4 regions of the Secundilactobacillus paracollinoides genome follow, and region 4 is predicted to be linked to each of the others. Evidence: riboswitches for the same ligand, from Rfam matches in the RefSeq annotation. Region 4 holds a riboswitch; each other region holds the start of a gene.
The links. A riboswitch is a leader RNA that binds a small molecule or an ion and turns the genes downstream of it on or off. The one in region 4 is predicted to bind thiamine pyrophosphate.
Positions count from the first base shown of each region.

Region 1 (7,401 bases), 600 kb from region 4:
AGTGGAGCCGGTCGGCATTGCAGGTTGTGGTGTCGGTATTAGTTAGCGACCGTTTTGGGGTCGGCTACTAATACGGGAGACATAGGAAATCCTTGAATTTCTGAAAGGAAATTCAATAGCTCCGAAGCGACCCCACCTCAGCCTGCAGGGCCGACCGGCGGAACGAAGCGGCATACAAGATTTATATAAATCATCTAATTCTACACGTTACAAATAGTTTTAGTTGCATTTACCACAAAATAGTTTTATACTCGATGCATTCATTTAATTCATGGGAGGAATGCGTATGCTTCTTATCAAACAAACTGATGAACTGACACCCCAACAACTGATTACCATCCTTAAAGCCCGTGTTGCGGTCTTCGTGGTCGAGCAAAACTGTTCCTATCAGGAAGTGGACGATGATGATTTCGACGACCTGCACGTGGCCCTTTTTAACGATAATGGCGACCTACAAGCCTACACCCGAGTCATGAATAGAGACACCGAAGTAAATTTCGGTCGGGTACTGGTTGTTGACCAATTTCGGAAAGATGGCCTTGGCAGAAAAATCGTCCAAGAAACGCTGGACGTGATTGCACAACGTTTCCCGAATAAGCCGATCAAGATTCAAGCGCAGGCATACCTACAAGAATTCTATGAATCATTTGGGTTTGAACCTAAATCTGATGTTTATCTTGAAGATGATATTCCACACTTAGATATGGTATTAATGCCAAAACAAAACTAAAAGCGATGTCCACCGGGTTACTGGTGACCATCGCTTTTTTTCATTTCAATCGATCCATTTGCGGTTTGATCACCGTCGCCCACATGCTTTTCAGCACAACGTAGGCAACAATCACGCCAACCAAAGCACTCAAGAAAAAGCTCGGGACAAACACCCAAAGTGCGCCCTTCGTTCCCAGAAATAGCGCAGCAATCGGGTAAGCCACAAAGGCGCCAATAATGCCTGTGCCAATGAGTTCACCAAGCACCGAACATGCTGCCGGGAAACGCCAGAATTGTACCCGTTCCCATCAAGTTGCGGATCAAGGACGTTAAAAACGCTTGCGTGGTTGCCAACCATGGCCCGAGTAACACGCCTGAAACCACATTGATCAAATGTTGCATTGGTGCCACCTTGGCAACACCGACCGTAAATTCAAATAAACTGCCACCAATAACGCCCAGTGCCACCAGCACCGACGTCATGGCGAGATAGTAAACGCGTTTTGTCATGAGACCAAATAACCCCTTTGTCTAGTCCAGCAATGGGTATTTCCTAGCCACCAGACCAGTCAGGTAGACGCCGACACCCAAAATAAGCGCCAGGAAGAACGTTGTCCCCAAAAAGAAGTCCAGTTTCTGCAGCCAGGAATAGCCCACCACACCAATTAACCACCAAACAAAGTTCAACCATACGGCTAGCCGTGCGTGCATGAAGAACACACTGACGAAGAGGATCGCAAACAACGGCGCAAAAACGGCCCCAATCGCGTACAGAAAGTTTTCGTAGTACGCCATAGAAACGCCCAGCGCAATCACCAAACCAAGCACAGTAACGATGATAGTAATCACATTAACGCGCTTGGCTTTGACCAAATTAGCAATGTTCGTTGCTGCCGAATAGGCGTCCATGAATGTTGTTGTGACCGTTGAAAACACAATGATAAACAGCGCAATCAACCCCAGTTTTGTTTGCGACAGAGCCACTGTAAAATTGGATTCACCGGTTAAAATAACGGTGAACATCCCCAACGCAAACATGCCGAAACTGGCCACAAAGTAGCCGCTGACACTGGCCAAACTGGCCTGAAACGTTTTGTCAGTATGCTGCGTGTAGTCACCGATCAGCGGCAGCCACGACAGCGCCATGGTCACACTCAAATCAACAGCCGACCCGAAACTCATGGGTGCCAAATTGGACGCAGTGTGTCCGCCGCTATGGGCAATGATCGTCCATAGGATCAGCAGCATGCCAACGGCTAACAGAATAACGATTGCGTTGTTAATTTTGAACAGCCAGTTGTGATCCATCAGCAGCCAAACAACGATCAGAACCGCCACAATCACTGACATCACCACCGCAGACTGGTAGTGGAATAGCGTTTTAGCGATTCCGTTCATCGCCTGTTGTGCGTTGACGATCATCACCGCCGTCCAGCCCAATAGTTGAACCGCATTTAGAATCGAAAACAACCCGACGCCAGCGCTGCCAAACACTGAGCCTGTTGCTTGAATCGCCGTCTGGTCTCGCTTAGCCGACAAATAGCCAACCGGCAGCAGAAACACAAAACAGCCAATCAAATGCCCCAGCAAAATCGCCGTCAGCCCTTCCAGCCAACCCAGCGGCGCTACCAGCGTCCCCGTTACAATTTCAGCGATGGAAATCGCGGCCCCCGCCCACAACAGGAACAAACCGCTCAACTTCGTGTTACCCAAGTGAAACCCTCCTCATTTTAACTGCCATCGGACGCTTTAACCCAAAAAATCTCTCACTGAATACGGTTAACCGCAACCAGTGAGAGATCCTTATTTTACCCGATGGATGTCGACACTTTCCTTCGCAAGAATTAACTTAACAGGTTCGAAGGGATCAGAATTTCTTCTATCTCAGCCATTTCTGGCACCCCTAGTGCGTTTTCAATTTAGTTTAATTTTATCGGTTTATTTGTTTCTGTGCAAGTCTGTAAAATGATGGTGTTAAACGTCCGTTGCATTCCGCAATTTGGCACGACGCTGAAGTGGCTCGCGATGAAGCTAATTCGATTTCTGCTGTGCAGCTCTCGAATGGATCTTCATCGTCTCGCACATCAGTAACCGACCAAAGTACGGTCGCCAACTGATGTCGACACCACAGCGCCGTGCCAAATTACTACATTCCACTGACATTGAAATTACTTTTTCCACTTGTTAACTATCGAAATATAATCAAAGACTGTTTGCAGAGAAATCCGCCCTCGACTGTGCCTAGCCTATTAACAGCATTGCTTCTCATGGCGTGGTGACTGCCGGTTGTTCTCAAGTCATAATTGAATGGACTCATTTTTCATGACTATTGGTTAACCAGACACAGACATCCCGCTATTTTCCGACTTCAGTCTTCAAAATTTTCGTCAACTGCCGGTACTGACTCATCATCCACTGATCGTAATTCTTGCCAGCTGGCAATGTCTCTGTGACTTGTAACACCGGTACGTGGTTGGCCTTTGCCAGGTTCATAATATTTTTCGTTGTCTTGCTGGTGACCTGGCTGTTGTTGACAAAGAAGGCAACCTTGTGGTGTTTAATGCCCGCCTGCATTGCCGCAATAGACTTTGGCGATGGGTCACTTTCGTTTTCAATAGCCTCTTCAAATGACTTGTTTGCGACCTTAAAACCAGTTGCTTCCAACGCATAGTCGAAGACCGGTTCGCTGACGTACACGCGCTTATTCGGCAATTTTTGGGCTAATTGTTTGATGGTTGTGATCTCAGTCTGGATATTTTTCAGTGATTTAATGTAGGTCTGCGCGTTTTTCTCGAAGTAGGCTTTGTTCTTTGGCTGCGCCTTCGCAAAGGTTGCTACTAGTTGATTTGCTAGCTTCGGCATCGTTGCCGGATTATACCAGATATGCGGATTGTCGCCGTCTCTTTTACCCATTAGATCGTCGCCGACCTTGATGTTAGTCGCTTTACTATTTGCCGTCAGCTTTGTCATCCAGCTATCGTAGCCGATACCGTTTGCGACCGTCACATCCGCCGCGTGCACTTGCTTGGCCACAACCGGTGTTGGCTCATAGTCGTGGGGATCCACTGATGGTTTATTGATGATTGAATGCACCGTCCCCTTGTTGCCCAACACAGCCTTAGCCGCGCCACCATAAAAATCAGTACTCGTGACCACATCGATTTTGTGGCCGTTACTACTAGTCGACGCTTTCCCGCAACCGGTCAAAGCGGCACCAACCCCAATCAGTGCTGCTATCGCGACCAAACTACGTTCTAATCTACCTTTAAACATACCAATAACCTCCAAATGATTTTAAATAGTAATTATTACGTTTTAAAGGTTACCAAAGTCAACCAGTTTTGTAAATAGTAAATGTTACGTTTTACAAATTCGTAAGCTATTTACTTGCTTTAACAACGACTTTCAGGCATAATTCTAAACCGTAACCGTTATTCTTTTTGAATATGGTAGATTGTTCGTGATCATTTTATAGAGTGTGTAGCAAGGCGCTTTGAGGGCGGAGCGTAAGTAACTTTCGGTAGAAAATCCCGGTTTTGGATTTTGTGCCGGAAGTTACTTACGCAGGAGCCCTCAGCCTTGCGGAACACGTTTCGGCACGGTGGCCGAGAAAACCAACACCATTACCCAAACACTACATCATTAGGAGGCCAAAATTTGGCAAAGAAATCAAAAATCGCAAAGTTCCAACGGCAACAAGCACTAGTCGCAAAGTACGCTGACATCCGTCGGCAACTCAAAAAAGAGGGTAACTACGAAGCATTAGCTAAGTTACCAAAGGATTCAAGTCCAGTCCGATTGCACAACCGAGACAGAATAGACGGCCGTCCCCACGGCTATATGAGAAAGTTCGAAATGTCACGATTGAACTTCCGCAAGTATGCGCATTTAGGGCAGATTCCGGGGGTTAAGAAGGCTAGTTGGTAGTATAAGAGTGTGGAAGGGGGCGCTTTGAGGGCGGAGCGTAAGGCACTTTGACCCGAAAAGTCCGGGCCTGACTTTTTGGGTCGAAGTGCCTTACGCAGGAGCCCTCAGCCCCCTGGAACACGTTTCGGCTACGTTGCCAAAACCAGCGCAGCAACAAGCACTAAATCAACGAAAACCCACTCCAAAAAACTTGGAAGGTTCACTAAATAAAGTAAGCCCTCCGCATAAAAAGCATCAAACACTATTCCTAAATAAAAATCCCCAAACCTCCAAAGAAAAAGCGTTCCGAGCCCGGTCAAAAAAGACCATCCTCGGAACGCTTTTCGTATATATAAGTGTCCTAATCAAAATCCTGTCCAACAACCTCCGGCACTTGAATCACATACCGCCCGTAATCCGGCAGGTCCACAATCCGAACAGTCATCTCAAACACATCACTCAACAACTGCTCATTAATCACATCCTGCGGCGTCCCAGCCTGAACCAGCGCCCCATTTTTAATTAGCCAGACCGCATCACTCACCTGCAACGCCTGGTTGATATCATGCAGCACCAAGATAACGGTCATGCTCTGATCCTGTTGCAGTTGTTTGATCAACGCCATCAATTCGCCCTGATAGCGAATGTCCAAATAGGTCGTTGGTTCATCTAACAACAGATAGTTCGGTTCCTGTGCCAGGGCCATCGCGATCCATACGCGTTGCTGCTGACCACCAGAAAGTGAAGTCAGTGCCCGGTCAGCGTATGCCGTTAATTGAACCTGATCTAAAAACGGCGCTACTTCAGCATCCGTCACCGTATCCAATAACCCATGAAACGGACGTCGGCCGATCTTAACAATTTCGCGGACAGTCATGTCATCGTATGTTTGGTGTTGCTGACTCACAACCGCAATCTGAGCGGTCCGATCCTTCAAACTATAATCTGCCGACGGCTTATCAGCCAGCAAAATTTCGCCCTCACTAGGCATTAACTGACCATCCAATAAGTTTAAGAGTGTCGACTTACCCGCGCCATTTGGCCCCAAAATCGTCAAAATTTGGCCTTCTGGTACTTGGGCAGTGAAGTCTTTTACCAGCGGGTGATCCGGAGTATACGCAAAACTAACGTGTTTCAGTTCCACGGCCAAGACCCCCTTTCAAGACAAGCCAAATCAGGAATGGGCCACCAATGACAGTCATTAATGTGGCCACAGGCAGTTCACTCGGTAAAATAATCAGCCGACCAACCGTATCACAGATCAAGAGTAACCAAGCCCCACTCAGTAACGAAAATGGAATCAACGTCTGATAATCATGCCCAACCAGTTTTCGCGCCACGTTGGGCACAATGATGCCGACAAACGGAATTGTGCCCAAAACCGACGTCACTGTTGCTGACAAAAAAGCCACCAGCGCCAGTAAGCCCACGCGCATTGTTTTCACGGGAATGCCGACTGTCATGAGTTGTTCATCCGATAATTTTAGATTATTGGCCCACGGCGAGAGGATCAGCGCCAAGATCAAGCCCACACAGCCGACAAGGAGCAACATCAGCGTTGATGACCACGTGATGCCGTTGAGACTGGTATCAGAGGTCACACTGATGCCCTGTGTAAATAGGGTATTGAAGCCCTGGAAAGTCAAGTTCAGCGCCACCCCAACAATAATCAGCATATACGGTTGACTCAGGGTTCGCCGGTTGGTCAGCAGTGCCAACGCGACAGCACCCCCTAACAATGCCAACACCAGTTTTTCAAACGGTAACGCCGGCAACACAAAGCCGCCCAGTAAAATGAACAAGTCGCCCGCACTCGTCACCCCGAGAATCGTTGGGTCAGCCAACCGGTTTCGGAACACCGATTGGCTTAATGCGCCGGCCACCGCGAGGACACCACCGCCAACCATACTGGCGATGATCCGCGATAACCGAAACGTCAGGATATTGTTTAAAATGGCTGGCCGTTGACCCGAAAATGCCTGCCAGATCTGTGTTGGCGTGTAGAAGGTCACGCCGCACATCAGCGCGATGACGCAGGTCACAATGAGGCCGATCAAGACCACGGTGTATGCCCAGCCTGCTTTTGACATTTGGTAGTTCCTCCTTTTTGTCATATGTATAGAATAAACCAGACGTCCACAACGAACATCTGGTTTAATCATCCTATTTCGCTGGATACAACCAGTTTGAAACCAAGCCCAGTGCCTTTGCGGCATGCATGTTCGCTGTCGCATCGAAGTTTGGCTCCTGCAGGTCATAGACCCGTTTTTGCTGCACCGCTGGCGTTTGTTTCCAAAATGATTGCTGCTTAAATTCAGTATTGAATTGTTCGGTGACCATCGTCGGCATCGCGTGTTCGAGGCGTAAGATCACCTGGGGCTTAGCCTTAGCAATTGCCTCATCACTGGGTTGCACATAGGATTGCGTCTTTGACGAAAAGACGTTGTTCCCGCCAGCCAGCCGAACAAGGTCGCCTACGTATGACTTGTTGGTGCAGATCATATAACCGGCCCCTGGCAGCCCCATTAGGACTAGAACGCGCGGTTTAGTTTTGCCCGCGGCCCGATTCTTAGCCTTCGTTTCAGCCTGATTGATCTCGCTAACGGCAGACTTGGCTTCCGACTTGCGGTCATACTGGTTACCCATTTGTGTCAGCGTTGACTTCAAATTAGCAACGCTCTGTAACGATAAGAAATGCGGCTTAATATGCTGTTGCTTAAACGACTTGCCAAACTGATCCTTCAACACACTGACCGCGTACACCGTGGTCGGGTGCGTTGACGC
Region 1 covers NZ_CP014912.1:1,343,009-1,350,409, reverse strand. The annotation lists gene AYR61_RS05705 (GNAT family N-acetyltransferase) at 287-730, shown strand; partial or broken gene thiW (energy coupling factor transporter S component ThiW) at 771-1,221, opposite strand; gene cytX (putative hydroxymethylpyrimidine transporter CytX) at 1,243-2,424, opposite strand; TPP riboswitch at 2,525-2,626, opposite strand; gene AYR61_RS05690 (metal ABC transporter solute-binding protein) at 3,067-3,984, opposite strand; gene rpsN (30S ribosomal protein S14) at 4,369-4,638, shown strand; gene AYR61_RS05680 (ABC transporter ATP-binding protein) at 4,979-5,761, opposite strand; gene AYR61_RS05675 (FecCD family ABC transporter permease) at 5,742-6,707, opposite strand; gene isdE (heme ABC transporter substrate-binding protein IsdE) at 6,781-7,401, opposite strand, start outside.
Region 1: it holds a riboswitch for thiamine pyrophosphate, as region 4 does, so the genes downstream of both, cytX (putative hydroxymethylpyrimidine transporter CytX) here and AYR61_RS08280 (ECF transporter S component) in region 4, are expected to answer to the same signal.

Region 2 (7,401 bases), 1.3 Mb from region 4:
ACAATCCCTCCACCATGTCGCCATACTACGCCTACGCACCGCGGCGGTTAGCGGGTTCCGGCCTGCAGTACGCGGTGGTTAAGAACTCACTTTATGCCGATCCGCTGGTGCCTTATCTGCCTGAGTTAATTGAACGCCAAGCCTTGATCTATCCGGTTGGTGATGCTGCGATGTCATTTATCGCCCAAGACGATAGTGCTGAAGCCATTGCGACCGTTGCCGTGAAACCAGAATTGCGCAATAACGGTCAGGTGTACACGGTGACCCAGATTGAGGCCTATACCATGGATAAGTTGGGGGCAATTATGACTGAAGTTACCGGTAAAAAGATCGGCTACAAGCCTGTTTCCGTTGCTGAATTTGGCCGCATTTATGCGCCTGAGGGTGACGGCGATGAGCTGGGGTCGATGTACGCTGGTGGTGCCAAGGGTGAACTTGGTGCTGTCACAACCGACTTTAAGACGATTACTGGGCGTGACCCGGAAGATATGGCGCATTTTTTGAAGGCGCGGTATCAAAAATAATGGTGCGATTAAAAGAGCTTGCTGCTTAACCTAATAAGTGGCAGGTTTTTTTGATTGTAATTTTCACGAGGACTCCTATACTTGAAAGAGTTGTGCACGACCATTTTCACTGCGTTGAGTGCAACGATTGCACTATATTCTCGTTACCTCTTGGGGACATTTTAATGATGCCTCATTTGTAGAAAGGATCCTTATTTTGGAAAATCAAGCCATTCCCAAGAAGACGTTGCTTGCCATTCTTGGCGCAAGTCTAATGGCTTTTTGCGGCGTGCTCGTTGAAACGTCGATGAACGTGACATTCCCAACGCTGATGAAACAGTTTGGGTTACCCATGAACGTGGTCCAGTGGATCGCAACCGGGTACCTGTTGCTGGTTTCGTTAACCATGGCCACTTCGGCTTTTGTGCAACGTCGCTTTAAGATTCGCAGCATTTTTATTTTTGCCGGTCTGGCATTCATTGTCGGCAGTTTTGTGTGTGCATTAGCACCAAGTTTTACAGTGCTGCTGATTGGTCGGCTGATTCAGGCGGTGGCAACCGGATACGCCATCCCGTTGTTATTTGCAATTATTCTGCAGCAGATTCCCGTTGCGCGGTTAGGCTCATTCATGGGTCTTGGCAGTATGGTGGTTGGGATTGCACCATCGCTGGGCCCAACGTATGGCGGCATGAGCACGTATTTGTTTACGTGGCGTGAGATTTTCTGGTTTATTCTACCCGTCGTTGTCATCGCGGTGTTACTAGGGAGTTTCACCATTCCTCAGAAATTCGAAACACACCGTGATCCGTTTGACACGTTCGGCTTTATTCTGCTGGCGGTGGCGTTTTTCTTAGTTGCCGAAAGCTTTACAGATGCCGGTACCTATGGCTGGATCAGCATACAATTCTGGGGATTTCTGGTTGTTGGTCTACTTGTGCTGGCATGGTTTGCTTACCATTCCACACATTCAAAACGGATTTTATTGGACCTCGCTATTTTTAAATCACCAACGTTAGTGTTGAGTCTCATTCCATATTTTCTGTTACAGCTGATCAATATCGGTATCTCGTATCTGTTGCCAAACTATGGTCAATTAGTTTTCGGAGCCAACTCACTGGTTGCAGGGTCGGCCATCCTGTTAGGCAGTTTGGCCGCTGCTGTCATTCAACCGCTCAGTGGTCGGATGCTGGATAACCGCGGTGCGGCGGTACCCATTCGTATCGGTGGCGCCATTATCGTGATTGCGATGGTCTTGTTTGCCAGTTTTGGTCTGCATCTGACAAATACACTGATCGTCCTGTTTTATCTGGTTTTTGGTATCGGCTTTGGCTTTAGTTTTGGAAATGCCATGACCAATGGGATTCAACAGGTTGATTTGAAATTACAACAGGATGCCAACGCGATGTTCAGTACCAGCCAACAGTATGCGGGGGCAATTGGTACGGCAATTATGGCAACTCTGTTGACCAGCAGCCAGGAAAGCGGTAGACATTTGTCCCAGGCAGTTTTGTCAGCACAGGGCAGTGAACATGATTTTATATTGCTAGTGGTGCTATCAATCGTCGCCTTTGGGTTGATGATCGTGAACTTTAGAAAGCAAGCACAACTTAAGACAACAAAAAGTGTTTTTTAGACACTAAAAATCTCCTCTAAACGTCAAGTTTAAAGGAGATTTTTTGGTGTCTCGGCGAAGAACTAGTGCTTAACAGACACCTTATCACTATGATAAACAGCGCGGTCCAGCTCATCCTCGCCCGCGGCCAGCGCAATCGCAGTCGTGGTATCACCCACAACGTTAGTGACGGTCCGAAACATACCTGAGAACCAGTCGATGCCAGCGAATAATGCGATGCTCGACAGGGGAAGCCCCAGCGTTGGTACGATGATCGTTAGCGCCACCAGTCCGCCACCCGGGACCACAACGGTGCCAAGGCAGGAAAGTACGGATAGCAGCACGATTTGAACCAGTGCAATCGGTGTGACGCGGATGCCGTAAAGTTGCGTGAGCATGACGCACACCAAAGACAAATACATCGCAAGCCCGTTGCTGTTGAGTGCCATGCCAAGGGGTAAAACGAGTTGGCTGATTGGTTTGCTGACGCCAAGTTTGGACTGGGCATCACTCATTTCAACCGGCAACGCAACGGCGGAACTTGTGGTGGTAAAGGCCACCATGATCATTTGCGTAAAGCCGTGCACAAGGCCAATCAACGGCACTTTCGCCACCCAACTGATGACGCAGAAGAGCGCAATGAGAAACACTGCGGTTGCCAGACCGTAAATCAGCAGAAAGGTCAGCAGCGGCAGAAAAACTTGGCTGCCATTGTCCGCAACAACGCCTGCGATAAGGGCAGCGATGCCAAGCGGGGCGGCCTTCATGATCAGCATTACTAGCTTAACGGTCAGTTGATTAGTTTGTTTAACCAGCGTCAGAACTTGGCTGAACTTACCGTCTTTGTTGGCTTGACTCAGGACGAGGCCAAACAGGATGGCGAAGATGATCACCTGAATGACGTTGCCCTTAGCGAGGGCGTCAAAGATATTGGTTGGAAAGAAGTTCAGGATGGTTTGACTGATGTTGGTCGGGGTGTTGAGGTGGACGGGGGTCTTGCGCAACTGGTCTAAGTGGACGCTCAGGCCAGGTTTAAAAAGCAGACCAGTGCCTAGTCCAACCAGGGCGGCCAGCAGGGTGGTCATGAGAAACCAGAGCCCAGTTTTGGCACCTAACCGGCCGAGGTCACGCGGGTTCAGACTGCCGAGGGCTTCGATAACAGCACCGAAGATCAGCAGCACGACTGCCATTTGGATGAGTCGTAAGAAAATATCACCCACCACAGTCACGCCGCTGACGTTTTTGCCAAACAACATTCCGGCAATGGCACCCACTAGCATGCCAATGGTGATTTGGGTGGTCAGACTGACTTTGTGCATGCGGGGCCTCCTCAATAGGCTTGCTGGAACAGACTTGCGGTGAGCAGTTTAATGCAAGCAGCTAAATCCTCTGGTGCAGTGTATTCGTTTGGCGCGTGGCTGATGCCGTTGACGCTGGGCACGAAGATCATGGTGGTTGGGGTGACCCGGCTCATGATCTCACTGTCGTGGCCAGCACCCGAGTCCATCACCACGGGATCAAATCCGAGTTGGGTGGCTAACATGCGGTTAGCTGCCAGTAAGGGGGCGGCTAACGGTGCCGGCTTATCGTGCACCCACCTGATGATCGACGCGGTGATGCCGGGCGCTGATGTTTGATTGACGAGGTGGCGCATGGCCGTTTCAAAGGCGCCTAAGACAGTGTCGTCAGCGTGCCGGCAATCAACTGTGAAGACAACCTTACCGGGGATGACGTTTGACGTGTTCGGCGAAACCGTCAGCTGACCCACTGTGAATGTGAGTTGCGACTCTGCCGTTGCTGCGGTCACACGCAACTGTGACATTAAGGTGATGGCAGCCTGTAGTGCATCGTGCCGCTGGTTCATGGGCGTGGTGCCCGCGTGATTGGCCGTGCCGGTTACGGTGATCGTGAAACGACGCTGGCCCACAATGGCGCTGACGAGTCCAATCGTGCGGCCAGTAGTGATCAGACGCGGTCCCTGCTCAATATGCAGTTCGGTAAACGACTTGGGCAGAGCTGGCAGCTGCCGAGTGACGCCAGGGAGTTGCTGCAGCTGGGTTACTGCGGTGATCCTTGCGGTGTCAAATGATGCGCCGCTATCATCGGTCAACCCAGTTATATCAGCAAGCCTGGCGTAGTGTTTGGACCCACTGAATGTGGTCGGAAAACGACTGCCTTCCTCTTCGCTAAATGAGATGGCGCGCAGCGTCTGATGCGGCTGGCCATGACGGTCGCGGAGGGTCAGCAATGCCTGAAGCCCACCCAGAACACCATACAGGCCGTCGAACTGGCCCCCGTGAACAACGGTGTCCATGTGAGAACCCGTCGCGATAGCTGGCGCTGTTGCGCGTCCCGGCAGATCCATGTAGACCGTGCCGTAGTCGTCGACGCTGACGCTCAGGTCTTGCGCCACTGCAAAAGCTATTAAGGCCTTTTGGGCAGCGACCCAGCGAGGTGTGTACACCAACCGATTTTGACCGGTCGTGCCATCGGAAAGGTGAATGATCCGCTGAAACAGGTCAGCGATTGCTGGCTGCATTGCCGTTTCATTGGTCATCATGGTTAGGCCTTCTGACTGACACCGGCCAGTGGTGATGAGGCCACCGCACCGTGTTCGATTACCCGTCCAGGACCCGCGAGGTAGGCTTTTCGACCCGCTTCAACGGCGAGACGAAAGGCTTCTGCCATTAACGGAATATCCTTGGCCGTTGCCATTGAGGTGTTGGCCATGATGGCATCTGCCCCCATTTCCATGGCTTCGGCCGCCTGACTTGGTCGGCCGATACCGGCGTCGATGATAATTGGGACGTTGATCTCGTCGATGAGAATCTGAATCAGGTCCTTGGTTGCGAGGCCTTTATTTGTGCCAATTGGGGCAGCCAATGGCATTACGGTGGCGGCACCAGCATCGACAAGACGACGGGCAGTGTTGAGGTCCGGCAACATGTATGGCATCACGATGAAGCCTTCCTTTGCCAAAACTTCAGTCGCCTTAACGGTTTCTTCGTTGTCCGGCATGAGGTACTTTTTATCCGGAACGACCTCCAGCTTGATGAAGTCGCTGCCGCTGAGTTCGCGGGCAAGACGAGCCGTTCGAATGGCTTCTTCAGCGTTAGACGACCCAGAAGTGTTGGGTAAAATCGTCACGTCCTTCGGGATGAAGTTGAGAATATTCTCCTCGGCTGAGGCGGTCCGACGCAGGGCCATGGTGATGATCTGGGCCTTTGCGTGCGTCACTGCAGCATCAATCAAATCGTAGGAGTATTTACCCGATCCGAGAATGAACCGGGATGAAAAAGTATGGTCCGCAATGGTGAGTAAATCCTGAGTATCAGTTGTCATTTATAAAACTCCTTTGTTAAAGTTCGGTCACGCCTAAAATCAATTGGGTGATCATGTTGGCTTCGTGTCCGGCAGCGACCATGACCCGTGGTGCCATTAATCCCTCTGCCCCCTTTGGATTCACCGTCGCCGGCAATGTAGAGGTTGGGGCGCGGATGTTTCGTGGTCACGGTGTTGGCACTGTGCACGCCGGCCATCCCGGTCCCCATAACGAGGGGGGTATCAGGAAAAACGGCGCTGACAGCATCCAACAGCAGTGCCTTTGCAGCTGGGTTATCAAAGGCTTCGCAGATGATGTCTGCGTCCTTGAATAGGTCGGGCACGTTGTCTCGGGTCACTTCCGTTTGGACGGTATCGATAGTCACAAACGGGTTGAATTCTTGCAGGTTCTGCTTCATTGCCACGACCTTAGGCATGCCCACCTGACTGAGTTTAAACTGTTGCCGGTTGAGGTTGCTGAGTTCAACGCTGTCAAAGTCGATCAGGGTCAGGCGACCGACACCAATTCTGGTGAGGGCGATTGCGATATTAGTGCCAAGACCGCCGCAGCCAGCGATAACAACGTGGGTAGCCGTCAATTTTTCAGTGGAATCCTTGACGTTGCGTTCCTTCATGCCGGCATAGACATCCGAAATGGGCATGCCTTGGATCGTTGGTTCCGTAACTGTTTCTGACATAGTGTCCCTCCTAGCGTCCGCCACCGACAAAGGAAATGAGTTCCACCTTGTCGTTTTCGTTAAGTTGCGTGTCGTCAAACTGTGGTCGGTGAATGATCTCACCGTTCAATTCCACCACCACGTTGTCAATTGGTGCGTCACGGGCAGTTAAAAACGCCGTGATCGACTGGCCGGCAACGTGCTGTTCTTCTGTCCCATTTACAATAACCATCAAAAAAGCCTCCTCTTCAGATACCCGAAGCAGGAGACTGAAACCGCTTACTCAACCGGGTCGTGATGGCGCCGTCCCACAACCAAAAAGCGAGTCCGCTCTTTGATTGAAGGAGCGGGCTCGCCAGTTAAGTCAAGTCAGTTTTAAGTCGCGCTTCCTTCGGTAGTATCAACTACATCAGGTTCGATGGGTATTATCTCAGCCGTTGCCGGCACCCCAGACGAACTTTGCATATTTTGTTTTGCGTCACTAGGTGTGACTTCGCTTATATTTATAACCGACTCGATTTAAAATGTCAACCGAAGACGTTTTTGTTGTTTTTCTTGTTTTTTTGCTCTGATGAAGCAATTTAATTTTGGCGCTCGGTGAGGGTGAGTCTGACTATACAAGCGAGAAATTGTTCGTTAGAATGCGAGTGCAATACTATTTTTGAGTCGGGAGGATGGTTTCATGACCCTAACAAACAGACCGTTATACCTTGTAACTGACCGAACCGGATTAACGGATGACACCTTTTTTGAACGGTTAGAACTTGCTTGCCAGGCTGGGGTTGACCTCGTTCAACTACGGGAGAAGACGTTGGCCAGTGGTGACTATTTCCGATTGGCACAACGCGTCAAGATGATTACTGACCGCTACGACCTGCCATTACTGATCGATGACCGGTTGGACATTGCCCAGGCGGTGGACGCTGCCGGCGTTCACGTTGGTCAAAGTGATCTGCCAGTGGCGGTCGTTCGCCAAATTTTGGGACCGGATAAACTCATCGGTGCCACTACCAAAACGATTGCGCAAGCTGACCGGGCAGTGCGTGAGGGCGCGGATTATCTGGGCGTCGGTGCTATTTTTCCAACGACGACCCACGTTAAGACGGTGCGTACCAGCGTCGATACGTTGGCAGAGATTAAAGCGCGGGTGCCGATTCCAGTCTATGCGATCGGTGGGTTGAAGGCCAGCAATGTGGCGGCAGTTCAGCCCGCTCACGTGGATGGCGTCGCAGTTGTTTCGGCCATTATGCAAGCGGAGGATACGATTGCTGCAACAGAGGCACTGCGG
Region 2 covers NZ_CP014912.1:656,056-663,456, reverse strand. The annotation lists gene AYR61_RS02700 (SDR family oxidoreductase) at 1-524, shown strand, start outside; gene AYR61_RS02695 (DHA2 family efflux MFS transporter permease subunit) at 721-2,136, shown strand; gene AYR61_RS02690 (dicarboxylate/amino acid:cation symporter) at 2,199-3,434, opposite strand; gene AYR61_RS02685 (hydantoinase/carbamoylase family amidase) at 3,446-4,675, opposite strand; gene AYR61_RS02680 (thiazole synthase) at 4,678-5,457, opposite strand; partial or broken gene thiF (sulfur carrier protein ThiS adenylyltransferase ThiF) at 5,474-6,134, opposite strand; gene thiS (sulfur carrier protein ThiS) at 6,145-6,345, opposite strand; TPP riboswitch at 6,482-6,574, opposite strand; gene thiE (thiamine phosphate synthase) at 6,796-7,401, shown strand, end outside.
Region 2: it holds a riboswitch for thiamine pyrophosphate, as region 4 does, so the genes downstream of both, thiS (sulfur carrier protein ThiS) here and AYR61_RS08280 (ECF transporter S component) in region 4, are expected to answer to the same signal.

Region 3 (7,401 bases), 1.4 Mb from region 4:
CCCTGTTCGAGTTAAATACAACAATATTGTTGCAACACAGAAAAACACACCCCAGACAACAGGCCTGAGGTGTGTTTTTGTAGTGTAGTTGAGATTAGTTAGTTGTTTACAAGTCTCATTATACGCTATTTGTAAGCGGTTTTACACGTTATCTTTCATAATATTGGTAACTGATGGTATATTCTTGTAATTTACCGGATGGCAACGTAATGTCACCGAACCCGTCGTGGTGAATGGCGTCTGGCAAAGTCTGCGCTTCAGTTGCTAAGGCGTTGTATGGCTTTGATTGGTTAAATGGGTTAGCGGTGAAGACGACCAGTGAGTTTCGGTCTGAGAAGATGTCCACGTGACGGTTAGAAGCACTGTCACTCAACGTTGCGATGGGCTTGTCAGCACTTGGAGTGACTTCATAAGCGTCATCAATTTCGACCTTCCCAGTTTCCTGCTTGATGTCAGCCAGGGCACTTGGGATGTCACGAGACTTGCTGAAATCGTAGCCAGTACCAGCGAGATCAACAAAGTTGCCAGTTGGCACCTTGTCTTTGTCGCTGAGTTCCAGCCGGCGCTTGCCGTTGACTTGGAGCTGCTGGGTGGTCAAATCTTTTTGACCATCGGTGATATTCCAGTAAACGTGGTTTGTTGGGTTAAACAGGGTATCAGCTGTCGAGGCGGCTGAGAAGGTGATGGACACCTTGTTGTCGTCCGTTAACGTAAAGGTGATGCGGGCGTCCAAGTCGCCAGGAAAGTTGTCTTCGTCGCTATCGATGTGACGTGAGAACGTCACGCTGGCGTCATGGTCACGAATGGATTGTTCCGCGTCCCAGATGATTTCTGAGAACCCGTGGAAGCCGCCGTGTAAGGTATTGTCGTTTTCGTTTTGGTCGAAATGAACTTCCTGACCATCAATGGTGGCTGTGGCCTTGCCGATCCGCCCAGCAACCCGACCAATCGACTTGCACAGACTGTATGATGCAGGACTGTCGTAGTGCGCGAGGTCGTCAAAGTGGGCAATCAACGGGGTACCGTTGACCGTAAAGGATTGCCAAGTGGCACCAAGGGTCAGGACCTTAATAAAGTTACCGTCTTTGTTTGTAATTGTATATCGTTCAATGTCGTGGCCGTCTTTTTGGCCAAATACTTCGGATGAAATCTGCATGAAAAAATCCTCCTTATGTGAAAACGCTTAATCACCTACTAGTATACGCTTTTAAATGAAAAACCAAACTGAAAAATGAAAAAACTTTAGTAAAATAACGAGATTTTTAGTGAATTCTAATACCTTAACAAAACCTTTACACATCCTTCACAAAAACAACACAGAAACACAACAAAAAAACGACAATTCTTCTGTACAATAGATTTTGTAATCAAGTAACGCAATGTACAACTTGGAAGGAAGGATCACTATGCTACTTGACAACAATGATAATCATTGATAATCATATGGAAACGATCGCCGTTCAGCTTGTCTCAGTTTCGGACAAGGAACTGACGGCTAAAACCGAATCGAACCAACTGATCACAATTTCAACAGCTGAAACAAACAAGAAGGATCGCTCCTTCTGGCAATCGTTGAAGGATATTGCGCGAGCAAAAATCTGGGTGCCAGTCACTAAGGGCACGCATCAGCTTCTCCAATATGATTGGTTGACCGTTGCACCAGAAATGGCGTAAGGCAAAATAATTGGCTTTGAGGGCGACTCTTGCTACACTGGTATAGGTGTGATAATTGCGTTGAAACAAGGAGGAACCCCAATGTCATTAACGGATACGTACCAGTTAGCAAACGGGACCAAGATTCCAGTGATTGGATTTGGTACCTGGCAGTCAGCGGATGGCGATGAAGCCTATCACGCAGTTCTGGATGCCCTGAAAGCTGGGTATCGTCATATCGATACCGCCGCAGCGTATGGTAACGAAGACAGTGTTGGCAAGGCCATTAAAGATTCTGGCGTTGACCGTGACGAACTCTTCGTAACGACCAAGCTGTGGAATGCGGATCATGGTTATGATGCAACTAAGAAAGCCCTAGAAACGTCTCTAGCAAAGCTTGGCTTAGATTACGTCAACTTGTACCTGATTCACTGGGCAAACCCAGTTGCTTTCCGGGATAACTGGGAAGAAATGAACGCCGGTTCTTGGCGGGCAATGGAGGAAGCATACGATGCTGGCAAGACAAAAGCAATCGGTGTCTCAAACTTCCGGCCCAAACATCTGGATGCCCTATTAAAGACTGCTAAGGTAACCCCAATGGTGAACCAACTGTTCATCAATCCGTCCGATCTCGAACCAGAAGTGGTGGCGTACAACGATGCCCATCATATTTTGACTGAAGCCTACAGCCCATTTGGGACAGGGAAGCTGGTCAAGAACAAAGGTATTACCGCGATTGCTGAAAAATATGGCAAGTCCGTTCCTCAATTGATCTTGAGATGGCAACTCCAGCATGGTTTCTTACCATTGCCGAAGTCTGTACACACGCAGTACATTCAAGCCAACACCGAAATTTTCGACTTCAATCTAGCACATACCGATATGACTCAGCTAGATGAAGCTTTCAAAGGTGTGGCTGGTTATGCTCAAGATCCAGATACAGCGCGTTTTTAATCTAAACGTTTGCCATCACTAAACAGTGAGTTCTATTTTTAGATTCATTTAAACCATGCACACAACTGAAAAGCCGCGGCAGCCCTGTGAGACTGTTGCGGCTTTTTTCTATGGGTTGAGATTGCTTGGTGATTTCGTTGCATTTCGCAATTTGGCAGGCCGTCGTCGTGGCTCGCGACTGAGCTAACTCGATTTCTGCTGCGCAGCTCTCGAGTGGATCTCAGTCGTCTCGCACATCAGTAACCGACCCAAGAACGGTCGCTAACTGATGTCGACACCACGACGGCCTGCCAAATTGCTCCATTCCACTGATTGTGAGCAAGCTTTCACGGCTAGTTTAGCATCTCAGTGGGCGTTAACCCATGTCCGAGGAGAATCCGCCCTCGACCGCTAATAAATTTTCTGACAGCAATGCTTTTTACGGTGTTAGCTCAGAGTTGTGTTTCACTAACTTGTTTCATGATGTTCCTGTGAATGCTTTCCGGTTAATGTTAATTCGATCAGGATTTTAGCGAAGTGGTGCCGGTCGGCATTGCAGGCTGTGGTGTCGGTATTAGTTGGCGACTGTACTTGGGTCGGTTACTAATACGGGAGACGTTGGAGATCCTTGAATTTCTGAAAAGACATTCACTAGCTCTCCAGAGCGACCCCACCTCAGCCTGCAGGGCCGACCGGCGGAACGGAGCGGGAATTGAATGCTATTTTCATCAGAAATCTGTAGAATACATCATGAAATCTTGGCCGACCACCTAAATGCGTTATAATACATGTAACCACTTACAAAAATAGAATAATTGCGTGGCACCACTGAGTTGTCGCGCAGCCTGGAGGGTTTAATCATGACAAGTAAACGACCAGTTGCGCTGGTAACCGGCGCCTCATCAGGGATTGGGTTTTCGATCGCGAAGCATCTGTACCGCCACGGTTTCACGGTCTATGCGGGCGCTCGGCGCGTGTACCAAATGGGCGGCCTTGAAGCGCTCGGCATTCACACCACTTATTTGGACGTCACAGATACCGATAATATTCAGACCGTTGTCAAACAAATTGCGGCGGACGAGGGTCGGCTTGATGTGTTGGTCAATAATGCCGGTTACGGGGTGTTTGGTGCCATCGAAGAGGTACCGCTGGAAAAGGCGCATCAACAGTTTGATGTCAACGTGTTTGGTGTGACTGAAATGAGTAAGGCAGTTCTGCCAATCATGCGTCAGCAGCAGGATGGGCGGATCATCAATATTAGTTCCCTGGACGGCAAGATTGCCAATCCATTGGGTGGCTGGTATGTCGGGTCAAAGTTTGCGATTGAAGGCATCAGTGACGCAATGCGGCTTGAACTGGCAGACTTTGGTATCAAGGTCATCGTGATCGAACCGGGTGACATTAAGTCAGACTGGGCTAAGATTTCAGCCGAACAGTTGGCTGACGTCGCTGGCGATGGCCCTTACCAAGAGTTGTCCGCAGAAGCGGGTGCTTTTTTAAAGACCATCAGCGAGTTTGGGTCTGAGCCGTCAGTGATTGCGCGCAAGGTTACTTTTGCGGCGACTGTGAGACGACCACGTGCCCGCTATGCGGTTGGCGGCGGTGCGCCGGTTGGTGCGTTTGCACGGCGGGTGTTGCCGGACAGTGCCATGGACTTTCTGCTGCGACAAAGCGGCAAGTTGGCATTGAAGTATCAAAACAATAAGACAGACCCTGATAACCCAGATTTCGACGACGCTTCAGAAGTTGACGAGTAAAACGGTTACAGGTATGATTAAGACAAACAACACGAGGGGTGTCCCGTAACGGGGCTGAGATGGCGGTAACGTCTATCCCTTTGAACCTGTAAGGTAATGCTTGCGTAGGAACGTGTTCATCGATGACCGGGTAACCGGAAGTGGGTCGAACAAGAGACGTTCTTGTTCGGCTCTTTTTTGCGCACAACGTTGTTTTAAACCATAATTCACGTGTATTAGACACGTAGCGGAGGTTAGCAACATGAAAATTAGTTTATTGGATGAGATTCGAGAAAAGAACCCAGTGGTGTTAAACATTTCGAACTTTGTGACGGTGCAGGATGTGGCCAACGGCATCAATGCTATTGGGGCGTCACCGATCATGTCCGAAGAGATTGCTGAAACCGACGAGATGGTGGGGATTAGTTCAGCAGTTGCACTGAATCTTGGCGCGTTTTCAAAGCCTCAGGTCGACCATATTTTAGCCATGGGCCAGGCCGCCAATGCGCAACACCGGCCGCTTGTGCTGGATCCAGTTGCTGTTGGTGCAATTAGTTACCGGAAACAAGTAGCCGCTGATTTGATGCGCCAGTTCCAGGTGGACGTGATCCGCGGTAACGCCGGTGAAATTGCGGCGCTGGCGGAAGTTGCATGGGACGCTAAGGGCATCGATGCTGGATCTGGCAATGCTGATTTGGCAGAAATTGCGAAGACATGCGCTAAGAAACAGCACGCTGTCGTCATTTTAAGTGGCGAAACGGACTACATCACGGATGGTGAGCGCGTGGTTCGCGTGCAAAATGGGACACCACTGTTCCAGCTCCACGTTGGATCTGGTGACATGTTGAGCAGTATCGTGGGCGCCTTTTGTGCCGTAAGTGATGGCGATTACTTTGAAGCAGCGCAGACGGCTTGCCTTGTGTTTGCTGCCACGGGGGAGATCGTTGCCAACCAATTGGGCGAAGAACGTCCCGGCACCTTTGCGGCCCAGCTGATGGATGCGCTCCATCTGGTTTCTGTTGCGGATATTGAAAAAATTGCGAAGTTTGACTGAAAGGCGTGAACAATAGTGAGTGAAGAGGTTAATTCGTTTCCCCAGACCCTAACGATTGCGGGGACTGATTCCGGTGGCGGTGCCGGTGTGATGGCTGATCTGAAGACCATGCAGGAGCGCCACGTGTTTAGCTCGGCGGTCATCGTTGCCGTAACGGCGCAAAATACGCTGGGCGTCCAGGATTTTATGGCGCTGCCAAAGAAAATTATTGATGAACAGTTCGCTTCACTGGCGGATGATTTAGCAATCAAAGCCTGCAAGACGGGCATGTTGGCGGATGCCGAGCATGTGGACATCGTTGTGGATAATCTGAAAAAATATGATTTTGGCCCAGTTGTGGTGGACCCGGTCATGATTGCGAAGGGTGGGGCAGCGCTGCTGGCCGACGACGCGATCTGCTCCCGCTGGCAACGATCGTCACCCCCAACCTGCCTGAAGCCGAGCGCCTGACTGGCTTGAGCATCAAGAGCGATGCCGCCATGCGTGAAGCTGCCCAACAGTTGCAGGCTGCCGGCACTAAAAACATCATTATCAAGGGTGGCCACGGCAACACCGACACGGTTCGCGATTACGTGCTGCTGGAATCTGGCAAGGATTTCTGGCTGTCAGCACCGCGTGTCGATACAGTGCGCACCCACGGGACCGGCGATACGTTATCGAGTGCCATGACCGCTGAAATTGCGAAGGGGAATAGCATTGAAACGGCGATTCGAATTGCTAAGGATTATGTTGAAGCAGCTATTCGTAACACGATTCAAGTTGGTCATGGTCATGGCCCGCTGAACCACTGGGCATATGGGGAGGCGCACGCTAATGATTAGTTTTGAACCATCAATGTTAAAGGCTTACTTCATCTGTGGCACCCAAGACCTGAGACCGGATCAAGATCTGGTCGAGACGGTGCAGACCGCATTGCGAGCAGGCATTACAGCCTATCAGTTTCGGGATAAAGGCGCCGGTTCAACGCTGACACCGGAAACGCGATTAACGGTCGCAAAACGGTTGAAAGACTTGTGTCACTTGGCGTACGTCCCATTTATTGTGGATGATGACGTTGACCTGGCGAAACGCGTTCACGCTGATGGCATCCATGTTGGCCAGTCGGATGAAGGTGTGCAGTCGGTCATCGCTGAGATGGGAGACCAGGCGTTCATTGGCCTTTCATGTTCAAACGAGACTGAGATTAAGGCAGCAAATGCCATTGAGGGCATCGCCTATTACGGCAGCGGTCCGGTCTTCCCAACGGGATCAAAGGCGGATGCTGACCCAGTCATTGGGTTAGCAGGATTGCAGCATCTGGTTGAGCTGGCAACGCGGCCAGTGGTCGGCATCGGCGGCATTACGGTTGATCAGTTGCCAGCCGTGATCCAAACGGGTGCGGCAGGGTCGTCAGTTATTTCGATGATTGCGGGCAGTTCGGATATTGGCGGGGTTGTGAAGGCGATGAAAGAGGCCTAGAGCGTGGAAGGAGGCGGTTAAGAGGTGGAGCCTAAGCGACTTCAGGCAGAAATTCACGGTTCTGGAATTTGTGCCTGAAGTCGCTTAGGTGCAACCTCTTGCCTCCTGGAACGCGTTTCGGCACAGAAGCTAAGAAAGCAAAACAATAAAACGCAAAAAAACACGACGAGTAATTTCGACTTCTCGAAATAACCAGTCGTGTTTTTAGTCTCTAAAAGACGCCGCTCCCAAAATTTTTGTAATATTTCAACCCACCAATTTCACCCAGCATTTCCCAAGATGTATCTTTAAGAATTTAATTAAAATAAAATAAGCTTAATGAAACTGTATGACGATCTAAGACAACAAAAATAGCCTCAAATAATGCACGACAAAAACCACAATGTGTTGCTAATCGTGACTTATCATGAAAGCGGTTGGACAATACTGCTTATCAGAATACGCCCTGAATCCCCATTTAACAGGCGTGGTGTCTTACTTATTTTTAGTGATTGTATTTATTAAATGTATAAGTGAATTTAATATTACATAAAAATTACATATGTATTACAAATGTTACGTACAGCG
Region 3 covers NZ_CP014912.1:550,519-557,919, reverse strand. The annotation lists gene AYR61_RS02220 (aldose epimerase family protein) at 149-1,156, opposite strand; gene AYR61_RS02215 (hypothetical protein) at 1,414-1,674, shown strand; gene AYR61_RS02210 (aldo/keto reductase) at 1,756-2,607, shown strand; gene AYR61_RS02205 (oxidoreductase) at 3,447-4,343, shown strand; TPP riboswitch at 4,368-4,471, shown strand; gene thiM (hydroxyethylthiazole kinase) at 4,585-5,376, shown strand; partial or broken gene thiD (bifunctional hydroxymethylpyrimidine kinase/phosphomethylpyrimidine kinase) at 5,392-6,197, shown strand; gene thiE (thiamine phosphate synthase) at 6,190-6,834, shown strand.
Region 3: it holds a riboswitch for thiamine pyrophosphate, as region 4 does, so the genes downstream of both, thiM (hydroxyethylthiazole kinase) here and AYR61_RS08280 (ECF transporter S component) in region 4, are expected to answer to the same signal.

Region 4 (7,401 bases):
TAGTCTCACAGGGCTAAATTAAAGAACTCTTTATGACAGTGTAGCGCAGGACATTTTAGGCGTCAAGGTCAAAGTGTGTCGCAAAACAGGTGTGTGCTGATTTTGTCCATTGTTCAATGAGTTAAATACTGCTAACATGTCGCTCCGTTCCGCCGGTCGGCCCTGCAGGCTGAGGTGGGTCGCTCTGGGGAGTTATTGAATGTCTTGTCCGAAATTCAAGGATCTCCTACGTCTCCCGTGTTCGTAACCGGCCAAAAGACAGCCGCTAACGAACACCGACACCACAGCCTGCAATGCCGACCGGCTCCACTACGCTATGATACTTGTCATGGTCTTCTTGGTTAGTGAGTCTTCAAAAGCGGTGTCATGAATCCTGTTAATTAATCTTTCCAGTGGCTAGCATATTGTGCGAAGCATTGCTGTCTATGGGTTTACTAGCAGTTGAGGGCGGATTCTCCGCAAACTAGGGCTAACGCCATGGCGATGTTTAGCTAATGGTAAAAAGGTAGCTCAACGTCAGTGGAATGGAGTAATTTGGCAGGTTGTCGTGGTGTCGACATCAGTTAGCGACCGTACTTTGGTCGGTTACTGATGTGCGAGACGATGAAGATCCATTCGAGAGCTGCGCAGCAGGAATCGAATTAGCTGCATCGCGAGCCACTTCGACAGCCTGCCAAATTGCGGAATGCAACGGACTCGCCCACCCCTTTCCAGCATCCCAACAATCACCAATAAGCAACGCATTATCTCAAAATAATAGTTGCACGATCAAAAAATCTATGCCACAATACAACCAACAAAGGACGGTTGTGGCCGTCAAAAATAACGAGTGCCTGTGAGCATTCATTTTGGAGAAATTGAATATGGAAACAACTGTACATGACCACGCGTTAACCACCAACCAAAAGTGGACGATTGCCTCAACGTCAGCTGGATTTGCTTTGGAGAATATGGATGTGTTATTTCTCTCGTTTGCACTTTCGTCGATCATCGCTGAATTACACATCAGCGGTGCTCAAGCTGGATTGATTTCATCGATCACCAATTTGGGGATGTTAGCGGGTGGTATTTTGTTTGGCGTCATTGCGGACCGGTTTGGGCGGGTCAGGACATTTTCGCACACTGTGTTTATTTTTGCGATTGCAACGGCGCTGATGTACTTTGCAAGTAACATCACGCTCATCTATGCCTGCCGGTTCTTAGCAGGCGTCGGTGCCGGTGGTGAATACGGTGTCGGCATTACGCTGATTGCAGAAAATTTCAAGCACAAAAATATTGGTAAAATGACCTCGGTTGCTGCCATCGGTGGTCAAATTGGGGCAATCTTAGCCGCAATTTGCGCGTCGTTGATCATCCCAACGCTGGGCTGGCGGGCACTGTTCTTGTTCGGGCTGATTCCAGTGGTGCTGACCTACTTTATTCGGCGTCACTTACACGAATCTGATGAGTTTATTGCTGCTAAAAACGCCGTTAAAGATCCGCGGAAACGGGTTCGGATCAGCGCCCTTTTTAAGACACCGCAACTCGCTTATCAATCCGTTGCATTAATGGTCATGGTTATCGTACAAATTGCCGGCTACTTTGGCCTGATGAACTGGTTGCCCTCTATCATGCAACAAAAACTCGGTCTCAGCGTTTCTGGCTCCTCCCTCTGGATGATTGCCACAATTGTCGGGATGAGTATTGGGATGCTGACGTTTGGCTCTATTCTGGATTACTTCGGACCGCGGCGTGCATTCGGCATCTTTCTGTTATGTTCAGCCGTTTCTGTCTTCGGTATCACGCTGGCGTTTAACGAACTCACCCTGCTGTTTGCCGGTGCAATTCTCGGCTTCTTTTCAAACGGGATGTTTGGCGGTTATGGTGCCGTCATTAGCCGGCTTTATCCAACGGAGATCCGGTCAACTGCTAACAACGTGATCGTCAATGTTGGTCGAGCAATCGGTGGTTTTTCATCCGTCGTCATTGGCTTCCTGATGGACCGCTACTCGCTGACTGTCGTCATGGGCTTCCTGGCCGTTCTCTACGTCATCAGCTTCATCACCATGTTGACGATTCCAAGCCTTCGCAGACTTGGTCAAGTTAATGAAGGTTAGGGTCGTTGATTGCATTTGAAATCGTTTCCGTGTAAAATGGTGCTAAACTAAACGTTATCTGGGGTGCCTTTTGGCTGAGATACACCCATTGAACCTGATCTGGTCAGTACCAGCGTAGGGAGAATAATGAATGAACTGTGCAATTTTTGAAATCATAAAAAGCCAAAAGGACGTTTTCAGGATAACTGAAGGCGCCCTTTTTTTGCAGTCAGATCTCGTTTAGTACCAAAAATTTTAGGAGGTATCATCATGAAACGTTCAAATGCTTGGCATTTACGCGACATTATCTTATTAGCTTTAATTGCGATCTTCTGCGGTGTTATTTTTTGGGTGATCGGTCCGCTCTATAACATTTTGACCGTTGCTTTAACGCCAGTTGGCCTTGGACCGGCTGCAAACGACATTCTCATGGGCGTCTGGTGCATGGCTGGTCCCCTGGCCGGCATCATCTTCAAGCGAATCGGTGCCGCCTTTCTTGGTGAATTCTTAGGGTCCGTTGTTGAGATGTTTCTCGGCGGCCAATGGGGCGCTAGCACGATGATCTCTGGCGTTGTCCAAGGGATTGCATCCGAACTTGGGTTTACCTTTACCGGCTACAAGAACTTCAACTGGTTAGGTCTTAACATGAGTGTGCTGACGACAACGATCATCACCTTTGCTTGGGACATGGCACGAAACGGTTACGCCAGCTACCACTTCGGCTTACTGATTGCGCTGTTCATTATCCGGCTGATCTCAATGTGGGTCTTTGGCGGATTATTATCAAAAGCCATCACCAACCTGCTAGACCGTACGCATCTGTTGCAAACACAAACTCGCTAGAATTGAGGTTTTATAATGGCTACCGTGTCTGTTAACCACCTATCATTTGCATATACTGCTGAGGATGAAACACCCAAGGCCACGCTGACCGATCTCTCGATGACGTTTAAGAACGGCGCGTTTACCCTGCTCACTGGGCCATCAGGGTCTGGTAAATCAACCCTTTTGAAACTCATTGCCGGGTTGTACCCAGCCTTTTCCGGCAAAGTAACTCACGGGACGCTGACGCTGAATGACCAGCCATTGTCAGCAATTACGCCGACGAAGCGTAGTCAATTGGTGGCCATGATGTTTCAAAATCCCAATCAGCAATTCGCAATGGATACCGTGGAAAACGAACTGATTTTTGCGTTAGAAAACCAACAATTAGCCCCATCAGATATTCCGCCGCGCATCGACAAGGCACTGGATTTTCTTGAAATCACAGCGTTACGCGACCGCGTGCTCAGCACGTTATCGGGCGGTGAAAAACAAAAGGTGGCCCTTGCCGTCATCGTTGCAATGGATTCTGATACGATTCTCCTCGACGAACCATTTGCCAGCGTGGACCCTGAGGCCCGCCAACTGTTGCTGGGTAAACTCTCTCAGTTGCAACGTGAACAGCATAAAACGATAATTTTAGCCGACCACGATTTGGAAGATTACGGTCGCTACATTGACCAACTGATCGTGATGAATGCTGACGGCACCGCGTTGACACGCCTTTCAGATGCTGAAAAAGACCAGCGATTGGCGGACTTCAGCCGGAGTAAGACCGACCAGGTAACATTCGCACTGCCAACCCAAACGGAAGACCCAGCAATTCAACTCAGTGGCCTTAAATTAACGGCCGGCACCCGAACGCTGCTTGACCAGGATCAGTTTACGTTCTATCAAAATCGGATTACATTACTGACTGGCCCCAATGGCGTCGGTAAATCAACACTGCTTGACGCGATGGCAAAGCTTCATCCGTACGCTGGTTCCATTCAAGTCAAAAATCAAGAAGTTCATAAGTGGGCGAAACGCAAATTCTATCACCATCTCGGCATCGTGTTTCAAGACGCCGAAGAGCAATTTTTAAACGTCACCATGGCAGAGGAGCTTGCACTGTCGACGAAGAACAGTCAACAAGCTGCGTACTTTAAAGACCGCTTGCCAGCCATGTTGCGCCAGTTACGGCTAGATGGTATGGCTGAGCACGTCGTCTATTCTCTGAGCGGTGGTCAGAAAAAGAAGCTGCAAATTCTTGAAATGCTGATGATGGGCACGCCAATTTTGTTATTCGATGAACCGTTTACGGGATTGGACTTCAGGTCGATGCAACAGGTCATCGTGCTGATGAAACAGGTTGCGCACGACTGCCATCAGACCTACATTATCGTTAGCCATCAGCTGTACGGCATTGCAGACCTGATCGACTATCACGTTCAATTGCGCGATCAGCAGCTCACTTACGAGGAGGCCCTGTCATGAACCCAACATTTAAATTTGCGCTGGCGGTGTTGATTGCACTTGAAATTTCATTCACCAGCGTGTGGGTGATCAACGTCGTGCTGGCGGTGTTGGGGCTGCTTGTCATTTTGTGGCACCGGACCCCATTAAAACGAGTTGGCCTGTTGCTGCTCGTACCACTGATTCCGGCAACGGCACTGGCTGTTGCCATGTTGATGCAGGGCCGTGGCGACAACAATGTGCACTTCGCCACCGTTTTGTTCACCCGGATCTACGCCTACGTCTTTGTAGGGTCCGCTGCTACGTTAACGACCCCTATTCAAACGTTGGTGATGTCATTGGAACAAAACGTGCACGTTCCCAGCAAATTTGCCTATGGTTTTCTCGGTGCTTTCAATCTCATGCCGAAAATCGTCAGTGAGGTTGCAACGATTCGTGCCGCTGGGCAAATGCGTGGCCAGGTCTTACATTTCTGGTCGCCGCAGTTATATTTCAAGGCCATCCTGGCCTCACTGAACTGGTCTGAAAACCTCGCTGATGCCATGACATCCCACGGTTTTGTCGAGGATGCGGCCAGAACCCACCTCACTGTTATCACAATTAAATGGTGGGATTGGGTGCTCGTCATTGTGCCACTACTGGTGCTTCAAGTTGGGCTGTTTGCCGTTCATTTACCGTAATCTCATTATTTTCTAACCCAGTTTTCAAAAAAGTTATATAATGATGACAAAAGAAGGTGATGGATATGAAACAAAGTTCACTCAAGTTTACAACGTTATTTGGTGTTATCGTGATCGTTATCGGTGTCATCCTTGAAGTTGGTGCCCTTTTCTACCATGTTGGCAGTCTCGAATCTGCTGAAATTGTTTTCACTGGCGCCATTGCCGTTACTGTGGGTCACGCGTTTTTCGGACTCGACTCACTTACACTTTCACTGGTGTTGACCACCATTAGTTCGCTTGGGGTTGGCTATTTTGTTCTCATTCAAACCCATCTGAATTGGTTGTGGGCCATCATCGCTTTTGTCGCCTTCTACGCTTTTATTCTATCCATGTTCAAGCTGCGCGACACCGTTCGCCATCGGCATCAATCATGGTAGACCTAAGCTTAGATCAACCCGGTCAACACCGAGACGAAAATAACACCTCATGCAAGGGTCCAGCTGGATTCTTGCATGAGGTGTTATCTTTATTTTTAACATTAGTAAGCCGTACCAACAACGTAGTAGGTAGCACCGCCGTCATCGGAGCGTAGTAATTGCCCAGTAGAATTTGTTTTAAACCAAGCAACCGTTGGGCTTGTACTTGGATCAACGTACTTCGCCCGCATGTTCGGTGACTGATGGTTTTCACGCACCTGAACGGTATAGATGTTAGGACTGGACTGACTGATCTGCATGATCAGATCCTGACGGGCGTATGCACCGCTTAATAAGCGATAGATCCGTTCCGTAAGTGTACTCTGGTAAACCGTATGCGTTTGTGTTGCAGAACTGGTTTGGTCGGCCGATTGGCTGGTGGTTACGTCAGAACTTGTATCAGCAGAACTCGTGCTTGCTGCGTTTGTGGTAGACGAGGATTCCACCCGGTAGTTCGCGTCACTGTTACTATCGGAAGAAGCACTGGTTGACGCATTCGAACTGGACGACGCCTTATCCGCAGCCGAAGTCGTTGTCTTGTCTGACTTCTTAGTGGACTGACTCGTTTGCGTTTCAGCCTTTTTTGATGACCCTGATTGACTGGAATTGCCGCAGCCAACGAGGAGCACACTAAGTGCGAGTGGTACCATCAATTTCAAAATAGGTTTCATAATCGCGGTAATAACCAAGTATTGGTCTTACCCACCCTCCTTTGTCTTCATCTCTCCTTAATTATAGCATTAGTTGGGTGGAAAATAACGGTTTCAAGGACTAGATTTCATTAAAATGTAAGGGTTTCCATTACTGATATACCACAATTTTATTAAATGTGACGGGTGTCCTATGTCAACTGGCAAACGGCACAAAAAAAGAGGCCCAAAAGCAACAACTTTAAGGCCTCTTGCAAGTTACGACTATGATTGTCTTACACGTGTTGTCGTTCGCGCGTCTTACTAAATTTACCTTCTGCTAACTCTAAGGTTTGCTGCATCAGCGTCGTAATGGTCATTGGGCCGACCCCACCCGGCACAGGCGTAATCTTTCCAGCAACTTGAACCGCTTCATCAAAATCCACGTCACCAACAAGTTTTCCGTTTTCATCGCGATCCATACCAACATCGATCACTGTGGCACCAGGCTTAATATCTTGCCCCTTGATGAGGTGTGCCACCCCGGTTGCGACGACCAAAATATCAGCCGTCCGGGTAATACCGCTGAGATCCTGGGTAAACTTATGGGTATAACTGACCGTGGCATTGCGATTGAGCAGCATGGCGCCAAGCGGCCTGCCAACAATGTTAGAGCTCCCGACCATAACAGCATGTGCCCCTTCTAACGGCACGTGGTAAGTGTCCAACATTGTCATGATGCCGCGCGGTGTGCACGGCACTGGATAGGCTTCAGCACTATCTTCAAATAACCGGCCCAAGTTCACTGGGCTGAACCCATCAACATCCTTACTCGGTAAAATTGCTTGAATAATTGCCGATTCATCGATCTGTTGGGGTAACGGCAATTGGACTAATATCCCATGAATACTGGCGTCACGGTTGTACTCGTGAATCACCGCAAGTAGTTCATCCTGAGTTGTCGTTTCAGGCATCCGCTTATCAATTGAGGTAATCCCAACCAGTTTGGCTTTACGATGCTTATTACGAACATAAATCTGACTTGCTGGATCGTGACCGACCAGAATCACGGCGAGTTTCGGTTCGATACCAGCTGTTTTTAACGTATTCACTTTTTCAATAATGGCCGCATCCATTTGCTTAGATAACCCTTTACCATCGATTAACATCAGTGTCTCAAGTCTCCTTATGCAGTGTCAAAGTGGCGTCTCGTTTTCATTTTGTTTCAAACTAAGAAAGTGGTCTGAAACAATTTTCTTACAGTGCAATCATACACTGAATT
Region 4 covers NZ_CP014912.1:1,945,853-1,953,253, reverse strand. The annotation lists gene AYR61_RS08285 (MFS transporter) at 864-2,096, shown strand; TPP riboswitch at 2,146-2,235, shown strand; gene AYR61_RS08280 (ECF transporter S component) at 2,346-2,918, shown strand; gene AYR61_RS08275 (ABC transporter ATP-binding protein) at 2,934-4,373, shown strand; gene AYR61_RS08270 (energy-coupling factor transporter transmembrane component T family protein) at 4,370-5,032, shown strand; gene AYR61_RS08265 (hypothetical protein) at 5,098-5,451, shown strand; gene AYR61_RS08260 (hypothetical protein) at 5,553-6,161, opposite strand; gene AYR61_RS08255 (bifunctional 5,10-methylenetetrahydrofolate dehydrogenase/5,10-methenyltetrahydrofolate cyclohydrolase) at 6,416-7,288, opposite strand.